4 regions of the Tardiphaga sp. 20_F10_N6_6 genome follow, and region 1 is predicted to be linked to each of the others. Evidence: predicted binding sites of a transcription regulator. Region 1 holds the regulator's gene; each other region holds the start of a gene.
The links. The regulator LexA, encoded in region 1, represses DNA repair genes until DNA is damaged. The targets are predictions, from matches to a motif close to TGTTCNNNNTGTGTTCNG.
Positions count from the first base shown of each region.

Region 2: the regulator LexA is predicted to act here: its motif matches at 2,338-2,355, upstream of AB7813_RS23350 (DNA recombination protein RmuC).
Region 3: the regulator LexA is predicted to act here: its motif matches at 2,026-2,043, upstream of AB7813_RS20210 (YifB family Mg chelatase-like AAA ATPase).
Region 4: the regulator LexA is predicted to act here: its motif matches at 2,477-2,494, upstream of AB7813_RS00320 (ImuA family protein).

Region 1 covers NZ_CP197239.1:593,390-597,165, forward strand. The annotation lists gene AB7813_RS02705 (ComEC/Rec2 family competence protein) at 1-1,323, shown strand, start outside; gene lexA (transcriptional repressor LexA) at 1,342-2,064, opposite strand; gene AB7813_RS02715 (GNAT family N-acetyltransferase) at 2,367-2,936, opposite strand; gene AB7813_RS02720 (Orn/Lys/Arg decarboxylase N-terminal domain-containing protein) at 2,958-3,776, opposite strand, start outside.
Region 2 covers NZ_CP197239.1:4,885,001-4,888,776, forward strand. The annotation lists gene AB7813_RS23345 (AmpG family muropeptide MFS transporter) at 1-1,052, opposite strand, end outside; gene AB7813_RS23350 (DNA recombination protein RmuC) at 1,093-2,307, opposite strand; gene def (peptide deformylase) at 2,539-3,060, shown strand; gene fmt (methionyl-tRNA formyltransferase) at 3,100-3,776, shown strand, end outside.
Region 3 covers NZ_CP197239.1:4,198,640-4,202,415, reverse strand. The annotation lists gene AB7813_RS20220 (MBL fold metallo-hydrolase) at 1-802, shown strand, start outside; gene AB7813_RS20215 (diguanylate cyclase domain-containing protein) at 875-1,909, opposite strand; gene AB7813_RS20210 (YifB family Mg chelatase-like AAA ATPase) at 2,092-3,630, shown strand; gene AB7813_RS20205 (hypothetical protein) at 3,738-3,776, shown strand, end outside.
Region 4 covers NZ_CP197239.1:92,172-95,947, reverse strand. The annotation lists gene AB7813_RS00330 (error-prone DNA polymerase) at 1-146, opposite strand, end outside; gene AB7813_RS00325 (Y-family DNA polymerase) at 143-1,729, opposite strand; gene AB7813_RS00320 (ImuA family protein) at 1,623-2,414, opposite strand; gene AB7813_RS00315 (putative DNA modification/repair radical SAM protein) at 2,577-3,776, shown strand, end outside.

The sequences.
Region 1 (3,776 bases):
CTGCTGGCACTGATCCCCGTGCTGACGGTGACGTTCCCGATCAAGAAAGTCGCTGCTGCTGCGGCATTGCTGGCTGCGCTGTTCTATCTGCTGCTGTCCGGCGCCGAGGTCGCCACGCAGCGTTCGTTCTTCATGACGGCCGTCGTGCTAATCGCTGTCATGGTCGATCGCCGGGCGGTGACGTTCCGTACGCTGGCGGTGGCAGCAATGGTTGTGCTGATCGTTTCGCCGGAAGCGTTGGTGCATCCGAGTTTTCAGATGTCATTCGCGGCGACGCTGGGGCTGGTCGCATTGGTGCAGATAGGCATGCCCGCGCTGTTTGCCTCGCCCGATCATTCCGCGACCGCGCGCGTGGCGCTATGGGGCGGACGCGAGATCGCGATGCTCGTACTGGCTTCGCTGGTCGCGGGCCTTGCCACCACGCCCTATGCTGCCTTTCATTTCCATCGCGTCACGCCTTATGGCGTCGTCGCCAATCTCCTGGCGATGCCGGTGGTCTCGGCACTGGTTATGCCGGCGGGCATTCTCGGTTTGGTGGCCATGCCGTTTGGCTTTGACGGTGTGTTCTGGCGGCTGATGGATGTCGGCATCCAGTGGATGATTGTCGTCACGCAATGGGTGGCAGCCTTGCCCGGCGCCATCGGCCGGATGCCGGCCTTCGGGACGGGACCGCTGATATCAGCCAGTATCGGCATCATCGTGCTGGGATTGCTGCGCACGCCGTTGCGCCTCGCAGGGCTTGGTGTGCTTGCGCTCTCGATTGTCTGGGCGTTGCTGGTCAAGCAGCCGGATGTCCTGATTTCGGGTGACGGTCACAGCGTTGCGGTACGGGGCAGGGAGGGGCGCCTGCATATGATGCGCAGCGCCAAGGATGCGTTTCTCGCGAAGGAGTGGCTTGCCGGTGATGCCGACGCCCGGCTGCCAACGGATGCCTCCCTCAGCCACGGTGTGTCCTGCGACCGCGACGGGTGCATCACGGCGCTGGCCGATGGGGCTTTGGTGGCGCTGGTCTTACAGCCGGATGCCTTCGCAGATGATTGCGAGAAAGCGGCGCTCATCGTCACGGCGCGACAATCGCCGAGGGATTGCAGGGCGCTGGTGATCGATCAGGATCGCTTGCAACGAAATGGCGCGGTGAGCCTGCACCGAACTGCGAACGGCTTTACCATCGATGCCGTCCGGCCACGGGGCTTGGACCGTCCGTGGTCGCGCGCCATTCCTGATGAGCCCCAGCACGATCTGATCCCGAACAGTCGTACGCCACAAAATCGGCCGGTGGATGCGACGCCGGCGGAAGCCGATCTTCAACCCGAAGATCAGTAATCCGCCGAGGCGCAAATCTCAGTAGCGGCGATACAGGCCGATCAGCTTGCCCTGAATGCGCACCCGGTTAGGCGGCAGGATGCGAACTTCGTAAGCGTCGTTCGCTGGCTCTAGCGCGATCGACGCGCCGCGGCGGCGGAAGCGCTTCAACGTGGCTTCCTCGTCGTCAATCAGGGCCACCACGATGTCGCCGGTGTCGGCGCTTTCGTTGCGCTGGATCAGCACCGTGTCGCCATCGAGAATGCCGGCGTCCTGCATGGAATCGCCGCGCACTTCGAGCGCGTAATGTTCGCCGGAGCCGAGCATGTCGGCGGGCATGCTGATGGTGTGGCTGCGGGTCTGCAGCGCCTCGATCGGCGTACCTGCCGCGATCCGGCCCATGACCGGGATGGCAACCGTGCGGCCATTGTCATCATCGCCGCTGTTGCTGGCGATGCTGGCGGCCGAACGCACCTTGCCAAGCGTGCCTTCGATGACGCTGGGCGTGAAGCCGCGGCGCCCGGTGCCGCCGGTGACCGGCGCGCCGAGCTCTGGCAGCTTGATGACTTCGATGGCACGGGCGCGGTTGGGCAGACGGCGTATGAAGCCGCGTTCTTCCAGCGCCGTGATCAGACGATGGATGCCGGACTTCGAGCGCAGGTCGAGCGCATCCTTCATCTCGTCGAAGGACGGCGGGACGCCGGCTTCCTTCAGCCGTTGATCGATGAATCGCAGGAGTTCGTATTGTTTGCGCGTGAGCATCTGAAGCCATCCTCAGTTGACGGTGTCGGCCGCCGCGTGCGTTTCAAAGGGCCTTCGAACGGTGAGTCTCAATCCTGAGACGATCGTTCGAAGATCGGTTGCGCGAGTTCGGGCACTCTCAAACTACTCAAAGCCACAGAATCTCGAAACAAATCATGAACGAACACTATATGTTCCATATGTGTTCTGCAATGCTTAATTTGCCGTCAACAGAACGCACGTTGAGTGAGGTTTGAGGAGGCTGTTCCTCACCAGTCGTCGATCCTCGACGGACATGGAAAATGCTTCCGCGGTCGCTTGGGCTACGCGGACGTCACGCGCCCAATGGGCGGCGGCGGAGTCGTGGAGCCGGTCGCCAGCGAGCGCTGAACCATGATCGTGTCGGCCCAGCGGCCGGAGCGATAGGCGACGCCGGGCAGCAAGCCGACGCGGGCAAAGCCGAAGCTCTCATGCAAGCCGAGCGAGGCCGTGTTGTCGGCATCGATATAGCCGATGATCTGCCGGAAGCCGGCCGCCGCGCAGACATCGATCAACTCGCGCATCAACAGCCGGCCGATGCCCCGGCCGACATGTCCGTGGTGGATATAGATCGAATGCTTGACCGTGTAGCGATAGGCCGGTCGCTTCCGAAACAGCACCACATAGGCGTAGCCGACGACCTCGCCGCCTTGCGTGGCGACGAGATGCGGGAACCGTTTGCTGCGCAGGTTCTTGCGCCGGTCTCTGAGATCGTCGGGCTGCGGCGTGTCGGCGTCGCTGACGCCTTCCTCGACGCCTTGCCGGATGTGCCGGCGATAGATCGCCAGCATGGCATCGACGTCGGTGTCGCGTGATGGTCGGATGACGACCGGCTGTTCGAGTTCCGTTGGCAAATCAGGCTCCTTACGTGCTCCCTATTCGGAGACCACGTAAGTGTAAAGTCGGATCCGGCCATTGGCGTCGACCTTGCGGTAGATGCCCTGGATTTCGACGTCGAAGCCCGGGAAGGTGTTGAAGCAGGTCTCGAACATCCTGAGATAATCGATCATCGGCTTTGACCGTTCGGTGAGCCGTTCTCCGGGGACGATCGTGGCGATGCCGGGCGGGTAGACCACGAACGGCGTCGTCGCGACGCGCCCGAAGATCTCATCGATCGGGAGGTAATCGACGTCGTTGCGCACCAGACAGCGCGCGGCATCATGGGGTGACATGGCAATCTCCGGCAGATGGTCAGCGGAGAATTGCCTGGTCTGAAGTTCGCTCACATTGGCCTCGCGGAAGAACCGGTGCATGTCGCCGCATAGATCCCTCAGGCGTATGCCCGCGTAACGCGCGGGCCTGCGCCGTGCGAATTCCGGGATGACGTCTTCGAGCAGGGCGTTGTCGTCATGAAGCTTCTTGAAGGCGACGAGGCCCGATATCAGCGTGCCGGCCTTGCTGGCTTCCACGCCGGGCGTCAGCAGGAAGAGCAGCGAGTTAAGGTCGTTTTTCTCCGGCACGATGCGGTTCTCGCGCAGGAACTGCGCCACCACGGGCGCGGGGATGCCGTGTTCCGCATAGCCGCCGGTGGTGCGGTCGAAGCCGGGTGTCAGCACCGTCAGCTTGTTGGGATCGGTCATGGTGAAACCGGCTTCCATGCCGGGGAAGCCATGCCAGGCGGCGTCCGGCGCGAGCTGCCAATAAGCCGGATTGGTGGCCAGCTGGTCAGTGCCGATGCTTTCCCAGGGCACATT
Region 2 (3,776 bases), 4.3 Mb from region 1:
CCGACGATGGCGAGCCATGAGAAGGCGAGATTGGACAGCGCCTGCAACACAGCGCCGATCCACAGGCTCGCCGCCAGTGAATAGCGCCGCGCGACAAAACCTCCAGCGAAGCCGCCGATCAGCGTGGCGGCAAGGCCGACGCCTTTGACGATGGCGGCGTAGTCGTTGCGGGTGAAGCCGAGATCGATCACGAACGGCGCCGTCATGGTGCCGGAAAATGCGTCGGTGAATTTGAACAGCACCACGAACGCCAGCGCGGCCCAGGCGTCCTTGCGGGCCAGAAACTCGGAGAACGCGCCGATTGCAGCCTGCAGCACGCGCGTGAAGGCGCTGTCGCCGCGCGTGGCGGCTTCGGCCTGCGCGGATTGCTCGGGCTCGGTGGCCGCAAGCGCTGTGACCGTGCCGATCAGCACCATCGCAGCCATCGCCACATAGCCCCACATCCATGCGGTGGAGCGCGCGATGCCGGTGCTCTCGAAGGCGCTGACCAGAAACAGCACGCCGGCGGTGGAGATCAGCATGCCGATGCGATAGGCCGCGACATAGGACGCCATGCCGGCCGCCTGTTCGCTCTCCGGCAGGCTCTCCACACGAAACGCATCGACGACAATGTCCTGCGTCGATGACATCGCAGCGACCAGCAGCGCACCAAGGGCGACGAACAGTGGCGAGCGGGCGGGGTCGGTCAGTGCAAGGAGCAGGATCGCGCCGATAAGCAACAGTTGCGAGAACACCAGCCAGCCACGGCGGCGGCCGAATTGCCGCGTGAAGAACGGCACATGCAGCGCATCGACCAGCGGCGCCCAAAGGAATTTCAGCGTGTAGGGCGTGCCGACGAGGGCGAACAACCCGATGGTACCGAGATCGACGCCGGATTCGCGCATCCACACCAGCAGGGTCGAGCCGGACAGCGCGAGCGGCAGGCCCGACGACAGGCCAAGCAGCAGCACGATCAGGACTCGCGGCTGCAGGTAAACCGCCATGCTCTCGCGCCAGGTGGCGCGGGGCTTCAGGGCGTGGGCGGCTTCGGACGAGTCAGGCGCGTTGGTCATGGGGAAGGGTTAGCAGATTCGGGAGGAAGCGGCCTGTGGCCTATTCCCCTGCCTGAATCTTGCGCGGCAGCGGCGCGAACATGTCGGGGGCGGCGGTCTTCGCGATGACCGGGGCTACCTCGGCCGCCGGCTCGCTCTTGCTGAAATCCAGTTCCTCGATGCGGCCGGCGCGCTTCTCGATCTTATCGGCGGAGATCAGGATCTGGCGGACGTCCTCATTGGCCTGCCCGAAATGCGTCTGCAGCTTCATCACGCGATCGCGCAACCGGGTGAGGTCGTCGCCCAGATTCAGTACCTCGGTGCGGATCTGGTCGGCGGCGTCGCGCATCCGCGCGTCCTTCAGGATTTGCTGCATCACCTGGATAGCCAGCATCAGCAGCGAGGGGGAAACCAGCACGACGCGGGCGCGATAGGCCTTTTGGATGATGTCGTCGAAGCCGTCATGGATTTCCGCATAGACGGACTCCGATGGCACGAACATCAGCGCGGTGTCCTGCGTCTCGCCGGCCACCAGATACTTCTCGGCGATGTCGGTGACATGTTTCATCACGTCCGCGCGCAAGCGCTGCGCTGCGTATTTCTTCTCGTCATCGCTGCGCGCGTCATGCAGCGCCGTGACGGCTTCCAAAGGGAATTTTGCGTCGATGCACAGCGGGCGCTGGTCCGGCAGGAAGATCACGCAATCCGGCCTCTTACCCGACGACAGCGTGTGCTGGAACGCATAGGCGCCGCTCGGCATGCCGTCCTTCACGATACTTTCCATCCGCGCCTGACCGAAGGCGCCGCGTGACTGCTTGTTGGCGAGCACGTCGCGGAGCGTCGTCACCTGCGAGGTAAGGTCGGTGAGGTTCTTGTGGGCGTTGTCGATGATGCCCAGGCGCTCATGCAGCGCGCTCAGGCTTTCCATCGTGTTGCGCGTGGTCTGTTCCATGGACTGGCCGACGCGATGGGTCACGGAGTCCAGTCGCTCGGACACCGCGCGCGCCATGTCGGCCTGACGGCCTGCCAAGGCCTGGCCCATGGCGTCGACGCGGCCGGTGGCCTCGTTCTGCGCCTTCAGCACTTCGCTGAGGCGTTCTTCCAGTTCGTCGGCGCGGATCGCCTGGGCCATGGCCATGGCGGCGCCGCGGCTACCGGAGCGAGCGATGATGATGGCGATGGTGAGCAGCAAACCCAGCGCCAGAGCACTGAAGCCCATCAATGCCACGCCGGCGGTGACCGGCATGTCGCCGATCATGAAAAGAATCTCGTTCATCCCATCCTTGTAGCCGATTCGGTCGACCGCGCGAACGAAGAGGGAACGTTTGTGGTTAATGAAAGATGAATTTTCCTGGTTAACCCAAGCCTAAGAAATGTGGTTAAGCGGACCTTAACCGGCATGGTTAACCGCGCCTCAATTTTCATGGTTGGCGGGGAGTTAACGTCCTTCAAAGTCCAGCTTTTCCAGCGGATTGACCCGGACCGGCGCGCAGATTAAATCGCCGCCATGGCCATTCGTGAAATCATTATCCTGCCCGACAAACAGTTGCGGCTGATCTCCAAACCAGTCGAGAAGGTGACGTCAGAGGTGCGCAAGCTCGCCGACGACATGTTCGAGACGATGTATGACGCACCCGGGATCGGGCTGGCGGCGATCCAGATCGCGGTTCCGCTGCGGCTGATCACCATGGACATCGCCAAGAAGGACGATGAGGAGGACGGCAAGAAGCCGCGTGTCTTTATCAATCCGGAGGTCATCTCGGCCTCGGAAGAGCTCTCGGTCTATGAGGAAGGCTGCCTGTCGATTCCCGAATATTACGAGGAAGTGGAACGCCCGGCGACAGTGCGGATCCGTTATATGGACCTCGACGGCAAGACCATCGAGGAAGAGGCCTCAGGCCTGTTCGCGACCTGCATTCAGCACGAGATCGACCATCTCAATGGCGTGCTGTTCGTCGATTACCTGTCCAAGCTGAAGCGCGACCGCGTGCTGAAGAAGTTCACCAAGCTCGCCAAGCGCGCGGAGTAGGTTTCTCCGCTCGACGCTGCAACAGATCGGCTCCGACCTATGTCGCTTCGTTTGATCTTCATGGGCACGCCGGATTTCGCGGTGCCGACGCTGCTCGAACTCGTGGCCCATGGCCATGAGATCGTGGCGGTCTATACCCGCGAAGCAAAGCCCGCGGGCCGTGGCATGAAGCTGCAGCCGACGCCCGTGGCGCGCGAGGCGGAACGGCTCGGCATTCCCGTGTTCACGCCGAAGACGCTGCGGACGCCGGAAGCCGAAGCCGAGTTCCGGTCGCATGAGGCCGAGGCTGCGGTCGTCGTCGCCTACGGCATGATCCTGCCGCAGAACATTCTCGATGTGCCGCCCTTAGGTTGCTTCAACCTGCACGGCTCGCTACTGCCGCGCTGGCGCGGCGCGGCGCCGATCAATCGTGCCATCATGGAGGGCGACGCCGAGAGCGGCGTCATGGTGATGAAGATGGATATCGGCCTCGACACCGGCGATGTCGCCATGGCCGAGCGCCTGGCGATCACCGATGCGATGACGGCGCTGGACCTGCACGATGCGCAGGCGCCGCTTGGTGCCGACTTGATGGTGCGGGCCATGGGTGCGCTGGAAAGGGGACGGCTGAGCCTGACCCCGCAGAGCGCAGACGGCGTCACCTACGCGGCCAAGATCGACAAGACCGAGGCCAAGATCGACTGGTCGAAGCCGGCGCGCGACGTGCTTCGGCATTG
Region 3 (3,776 bases), 3.6 Mb from region 1:
ACCTTTGCCGCTCGGCGATCCCTCCGGCACATTCGTCGGCGTACCCAAGGAAGACGTGCAGAAGATGCTGACGGATAATTTCCTCAGCAGCAGCAATGTCGTGCTCGAACAGAACGCGCCGATCATCAACATGGGCGACAGACTGATCCTGTTCGACACCGGCATGGGCACGTCGCAACTGTTCGGCAACACCACGGGTCGCCTGCAGAAAAGTATGGCCGAAGCCGGTATCAAGCCCGGCGATATCGATGCCGTGGTGTGCTCGCACGCCCATATCGATCATATCGGCGGCATCGTCGATGCCAATGACAAGGCGCTATTTCCCAACGCGCAGATCTATCTCAGCGAGGAAGACTTCAAGTTCTGGACCGACGAAGGCAAGCTCGGTTCGCCGCTCAAGGACTTCATCGTCCATGCGCGCAAGAACCTGCTGCCGGTGAAGGATCGCCTGGTGTTCTTCAAGGACGGCCAGGAGTTCCTGCCCGGCGTTACCGCCATGCATGCGCCGGGCCATACGTTCGGCCACCACATGTTCATGATCCAATCGGACGGAAAGTCCTTCGCGTTCCTCGGCGACCTCACCCATCATCAGGTGCTGTTGCTGGAGAAGCCGCGCATGGAGTTCGCCTATGACTCCGATCCGAAGATGGCGGCAGCGACGCGGGTGAAGATGCTCGACATGCTCGCAGCCAACAAGACCGCCGTGATGTCCTATCACTTTGCCTGGCCGGGTTATGGCCATGTGGTCAAATCGGGCGACGGCTTCCGCTATATCGCCGAGCCGATGGTGATGAATCTCTAGCGGAAATCCTGCGACTTTCCTGCGGCGATCTTGAGACAGTGACCGCCGCAGGAATTCCGCATCAATTTATCCTCACGCCGCGGATGAGGCGTCCCTCGGACGTCTCTCCGCGCCGCGTTTGTAGATCCGGAACGTGCCACGTCCGGCATCCTTCGCCGCATAGAGCGCCGAATCGGCCATGGCTGCCAATTGCGATGACGTGCAGTTATCGGCCAGCGCGATGCCGACCGATGCGCCAACCCGTAACTGTTGTCCGCGATGATCAATCGGCAGTCCCAACTGCGTGACGATCGCACGCGCCGTCTCCGAGGCTTCCTCGAATTCCGCGTGAGGCCCCAGCAGAACCGCGAATTCGTCACCGCCGAGTCGTGCGACCAGTTCCGCACCGGCACAGATGTTGCGAATTCGATTTGCAACGACGGTCAGGCAGGCATCGCCCGCTGCGTGGCCGAAACAGTCATTGACCGGCTTGAATTCATCGAGATCGATCAACAGCAGCGCGCCGAACGGCTTCACCTTGATGGCCGACGCCGCATCGAACAGCGACAGCTTGGTTTGAAACTGGCTGCGATTGGCGAGGCCGGTCAGCGTATCGAATTCGGCAAGATAGCGATTGCGATCCGCCAGAATTTTCTCTTCGGTGATGTCTTGCTTCATGCCGAAGATGCGGACGGCAACGCCGTCGACCGACTCGACAGTGGCCGTGATCCTGATCCAGCGCCGGTTGCCCTTGAAGGTGATGATCTCCGCATCGAGACTGAAGCCCGTGCGATCCTCGATGGCCTTGCTGCGCCGCTTCGTCAGTTCCCTGACGGATTCTTCGGGATAACAGGCGAGCGCCTCCTCGCGAATCGGCGTCGAGCCACGCGGTAGATCGAAGATGTCATAGACAACATCGGTCCAGACCAGCGATTCATCGGAGAGGTCGCATTCCCAGACGCCGATTCGCGCTGCCGCCGAGGAGCGATCGAATATCTTCCGGCTATGCGCCAGCGAAGCAGCCTGTTGATCGATGATGGCCTGCTGGACTTCGATCTGCGCCTTCAGCGCAGCGATCAGGTCGGCGTCATCCGGAGCGTCTGGCGGCATCGACAAGCGATCTGACATCTGCGGGCACCCAGTCTTCGTCTCGAAGCTCATAGGATGCTTTGCATGACGTGTTTAAGATTTTCTACGCCAATGGCCTACTTCAGCCAAAACCGGCATACTTTACCGCTACATTTCGTTCACTGATTGTTCTTGAAGTAGAAGCAACCTTAGGTTACGCTCTCATCTCGAATGAGGGCGGCATGGTTCAACGGGTTTCCACCGTAGCCTTTGAGGGGATCGAGGCCCGCGCGGTCGACGTGCAGGTTCAGGTCGTGCCCGGCCTGCCGAATTTCCTGATCGTCGGCCTGCCCGACAAGGCGGTGTCCGAAGCGCGCGAACGGGTCCGTGCCGCGCTGGTCGCCTCGGGTCTGGCGCTGCCGGCACGGCGGATCATCGTCAATCTCGCGCCCGCTGACTTACCCAAGGAAGGCAGCCATTACGATCTGCCGATCGCGCTGGGATTGATGGCCGCGATCGGCGCGATTCCGCCGGATGCATTGACGGGCTTCACCGTGCTCGGCGAACTCGGTCTCGATGGCTCGCTCGCTCCGGTCGCCGGCGTGCTGCCGGCTGCCATCGGCGCCAATGCGCGCGACGAGGGATTGATCTGTCCGGCGGCTTGCGGGGCAGAGGCGGCCTGGGCCAGTCCCGATATTCAGATCATTGCCGCGACGTCGCTGATCCAGATCGCCAATCACTTCAAGGGCACGCAGGTTCTGTCGCGGCCGCAGCCGAAGATACATGCGCGTGAGGAAACACTGGTGGATCTGCGCGACATCAAGGGACAGGAAAGCGCCAAACGCGCGCTGGAGATCGCTGCCGCCGGCGGCCACCATCTATTGATGGCGGGATCGCCAGGTTCCGGCAAATCCATGCTGGCGGCACGGCTGCCATCGATCCTGCCGCCGCTATCGCCGGCGGAACTCCTCGAAGTCTCAATGATCGCGTCGGTGGCCGGCGAGATCAAGGACGGTGCGCTCACCTCACGCCGGCCGTTCCGCGCACCGCATCATTCCGCCAGCATGGCCGCACTCACCGGCGGCGGGTTGCGCGCGCGGCCGGGCGAGATTTCGCTGGCGCATCAAGGCGTGCTGTTTCTCGACGAACTGCCGGAGTTCGATCCGCGCGTGCTGGATTCGCTGCGCGCGCCGCTTGAGAATGGCGAGGTGGCGGTCTCGCGCGCCAATCACCGCGTCACCTATCCCGCGCGATTCATGCTTGTTGCTGCGATGAATCCATGCCGCTGCGGTCACGCTTTCGAGCCGGGCTTCTCCTGCAAGCGTGGCCGCATCGATCGCTGCACCTCGGATTATCAGGCGCGCATCTCGGGCCCCTTGATGGATCGCATCGATCTGCGCATCGAAGTCCCGGCGGTGACCGCGGCGGATCTCATTCTGCCGCCACCGTCGGAAGGTTCCGCCGAAGTCGCGGCGCGTGTCGCCGCCGCGCGCGATCTGCAGACCATGCGCTATGCGGCGGCGGGATTGCCGGGCACACATACCAATGCCTCCGCGCCCGCCTCTGTGTTGGAAACGGTTGCGCAGCCGGATGCGCAGGGGCTGATATTGTTGCGCGATGCCGCCGAAACGATGCGACTGACCGCGCGCGGTTATCACCGCGTACTGCGCGTGGCGCGGACGCTGGCGGATCTCGACGGCGCCGAGAAAATCGGGCGGCTGCATCTGGCCGAGGCGTTGTCTTATCGCGCGCTGGCGGAGGACGTTCGCCGCGCGGCGTGAATTTCCGGCAACGCCCCTGATGTGGACGTCAACGCGATAGTAACGAGTTTTGTTTACGCTCTGCTCACCATAACCCCGCGTTACGGGGCCAGGGCGAGTACCGTGTCATGCTGCGTTTCAAGATTTTAGCCTCGACGATTCCCCTG
Region 4 (3,776 bases), 500 kb from region 1:
TGATCGGCAATGCCGATGGCATAAAGCCGCTCGATACTGGCCTGATGCACATAGTTCTGCGGATGCGACGCACCGCGCAGGAACGAGAAATTGCTGGTGACGCCAATCTCGGCATAATCAGGCGCGCCGGCGCCGCCCGTGCTCATGCGAACAGCCCATGCACGAACCATTGCGGCGAAACGACTTGATTGTCCGCATCCCTGATCTCGCCATACAGCCCGTCGCGGAAGAGCCAGAAGCGTTGACCTGCCTCATCCTCGACACGAAAGTAATCGCGCGTCGGCTTCGCCTCCTGCGAACGCCACCACTCCATCGACACACGCTCCGGACCTTCCACATGAACGACGTTGTGAGAGACGCGTCGCCAGGTGAATTTCTTAGGCGGCTTGTCTGGAAACTCCGCAAGCGGGACGTCGATCACCTCAGGCTGCTCGAACAACCGTAACGGCCGCAAAGGCGGCTCGTCTTCACGCGGCGGCCATGCTGCCTGCATGGCGGCAGCCAGATGATGCTGTGCCGGCACCCCCAGCATCGCGCGTTCGGGAATGTGGCTCTCGACGGGCAGATAAACCAGCACACGCCGCGACCCGATCCGCGCAGCAATACGGTCGATCAGGTCGGCCAGTTCGTCATTGGCGTGAACATTGGCATCGAGGTCGCGCTGCTGCTGCACGACAATCTCGGTGCGGCTGGCTGACAGGCGGATCATATCGAAACCGAAGCCGGGATCGAGTGGATCTGCAATCGCGTCCAGTCGCTCGCGAAACAACCGGTCGATCACCTCGCCCTTGGTCACCGGCAGGCCGGTTTCCGCGGTGATCACCCGCACCGCGCCGTCGGTGCGAAAGAACGCCGCTTCCAGCCGCCGCGCGCCCTTGCCCTGCCTGTCCATCGCATCGATCAGCGTGCGCGCCAGCTTGGCCAGTGTCAGCGTAATCACGCCATCGGTGGCGATCGGTTCGGCGAAGCGTTGCTCGACGATATAATCCGGCAGCGGCTTGCGCGGCGAGATCGGTGCATCGCTTTGCCCCAGCGCCTGTTCCAGCAGTGTCGTGAATTCCGCGCCAAAGCGCGCAGTGATTTCAGGGCGCGACCGCGAGGCGACATCGCCGATGGTCTTCAAGCCGGCGCGGCGCAATCCGCGGGTGATCGCCTCATCGGCGCCGAGCGTGAACAGCGGCAGCGGCGTCACTGCCTTGGCCTCCTCGCCCGCGGCGATGATCCGGCCATGTACATATCGACTGAGCGTGCGCGCGCATGTCGATGTCCCCGCAATCGCTGCACTGACAATAAAACCCTGCCGCGACAGCGCCGCGCAGAGCTGCTCCATCAGTGCGGCCTCGCCACCGAACAGATGGGCACAGCCGGTGATGTCGAGAAACAGGCCATGCGGCAGATCCAGCGCCACCAGCGGCGTGAAGCGGTCGCACCAATCGGCGATGTCGGTCAGTACCTGCGTATCGGCGACAGGATCGGCATCGAACACCTGAATGTCCGGACAGACCGCACGGGCATTGGCGAGCGGCAGACCGGGTTCGAGGCCGAGCTTCGCCGCGGCATCGTCCAGCGCGGAAATCTGCAGCGCATTGCTTTGCTTGGCGACGACAATACTTGCTTGCAGATTAGCTGGCACGCCGTTGCGCGCGAGCTGACGTTTGATGCGATCGGTTGGCAGGCGCGGCAGCCACAGGCTGAGGATGCGCCGATGTGTCACGGAAAACGCACTCATCACACTTCCATTCCATGATCCATTGCCCGTTCGGGCCGTGACGATTTCGAACCAGTTGCACGTCGAGCATGGGCACGCCCCATGATTGCCAGGGCCTGAATGGCGGCGAATGCGCGGAGCGGATGATCCAGCGCGTCTCTGCCGTACTCGAGACCGGAACGCCTGCAGTCCGCAGCAACAGGCACGTGACGCCAGAGCCGCGCGCTGCCAGCGTGAGCTTGCGGCTGGCGACGAGGTCGAACTGCTTGCTGTCGCCCCAGGTTTCCAGCACGACGCTGCCCAGTGCATCGCAGGCCAGCGCATCAGCCGTGGTCCGCAATGCCGTCTCGACATCGGGCGCGCGCACGGTGACCAGCAGGCGCGGATCGAGGCCGAGCTCGCGCCAGCCGCTCATGGCCAGCGCGCCGCATTCGCGTTCGGGGAAATCCTGCCGGATCCACAGCAGCGGCCGCTTTGCCGAGACACGATGCGCAAGGCCGGCGACAAAGCCCGTGGCCGCCGCGCTGTGCCGGCCTTCGGCGAACACCTCATGCATGGTGCCACGCGCGAGGCCGCCTTGCAGCGCCGCGTCCGCCTCGGCATGACCAAGCGACACGCGATCCGGCGCATAGGTATCGCTGTGAGTCTCGATGCGTTCGATGCTGCCGCGCAATTGCGCGAGCGTGGTCATGCGTGCGCCGGTCATGCGCCGCTCCTCGAAATTGTTTTGCCGTGGCGGGTTTTTAGTGAACCCATTGCCGGCCCATTTGTTCATGATATGTTCTAATATAAAGCTAAGATGGCAAGCCGAGTCAATCGGGATCATCAGCCACTTTTTTAGCGTTTGGAATCAAAGGGATTTTTGAACATGGACGTGAAGCGCAAGCTGGAGATCCTGGCGGATGCCGCGAAATACGACGCGTCCTGTGCGTCCAGCGGTACCGAGAAACGGGACTCCCGCGACGGCAAAGGCATCGGCTCGACCGACGCAGGCATGGGGATCTGTCATTCCTATGCGCCGGACGGCCGTTGCATCTCGCTGCTGAAGATCCTGCTCACCAATGCCTGCAATTACGATTGCCTTTATTGCGTCAACCGCGCCTCCAGCAATGTGACGCGCGCCCGCTTCACCGTCGATGAGGTCGTCCAACTGACGCTGGATTTCTACCGGCGCAATTACATCGAGGGACTGTTTCTCTCGTCGGGCATCATCCGCAGCGCCGATTACACGATGGAACAGGTTGTCGCCGTCGCGCGAAAACTGCGCGAGGAGCATTATTTCCGCGGCTATATCCATCTCAAGACCATTCCGGAAGCCGACGATGTACTGATTACCGAGGCCGGCAAATATGCCGACCGGCTCTCGATCAATATCGAGGTGCCGGAAGAAGACAGCCTCGCCAAGCTGGCTCCGGAAAAAGACGTTCGCGCCATACGCCGCACCATGGGTCGATTGCGGTTGAAGCTCGATGAAGCCCGCGAGGGTCGCAAGCCGACGCCGCGCGGCAAGGTCGGGCCGCGTTTTGCGCCAGCCGGCCAGAGCACGCAGATGATCGTCGGCGCCGACAGCGCCAATGATTCAACCATCATCCGGACCTCGGCCAATCTGTACGGGTCCTACAATCTGAAGCGCGTCTATTACTCCGCCTTCAGCCCGATCCCCGATGCCAGCCGCGCACTGCCGCTGCGCGCCCCGCCGCTGATCCGCGAGCATCGGCTGTATCAGGCCGACTGGCTGATGCGCTTCTATGGCTTCGAGGCCGACGAGATCGTCGATGACAATGACGGCATGCTGTCGCTGGACATGGATCCGAAACTCGCCTGGGCGCTGCGACACCGCGACCGCTTCCCGCTCGATGTCAACCGCGCCAGCCGCGAAGACCTTTTGCGCGTGCCCGGTTTCGGCGCCAAGGCCGTGCAGCGGATCATCGAAACGCGCCGCATCTCGTCGATCCGCGTCGGCGACCTCGCCCGGCTGCATATTCCGCGGAACAAGGCACTGCCTTTCATCGTTCTTCCGGATCATCGCCCGGCCGTGAATTTGCTGGACGGCGCGAAGCTGGCGCAG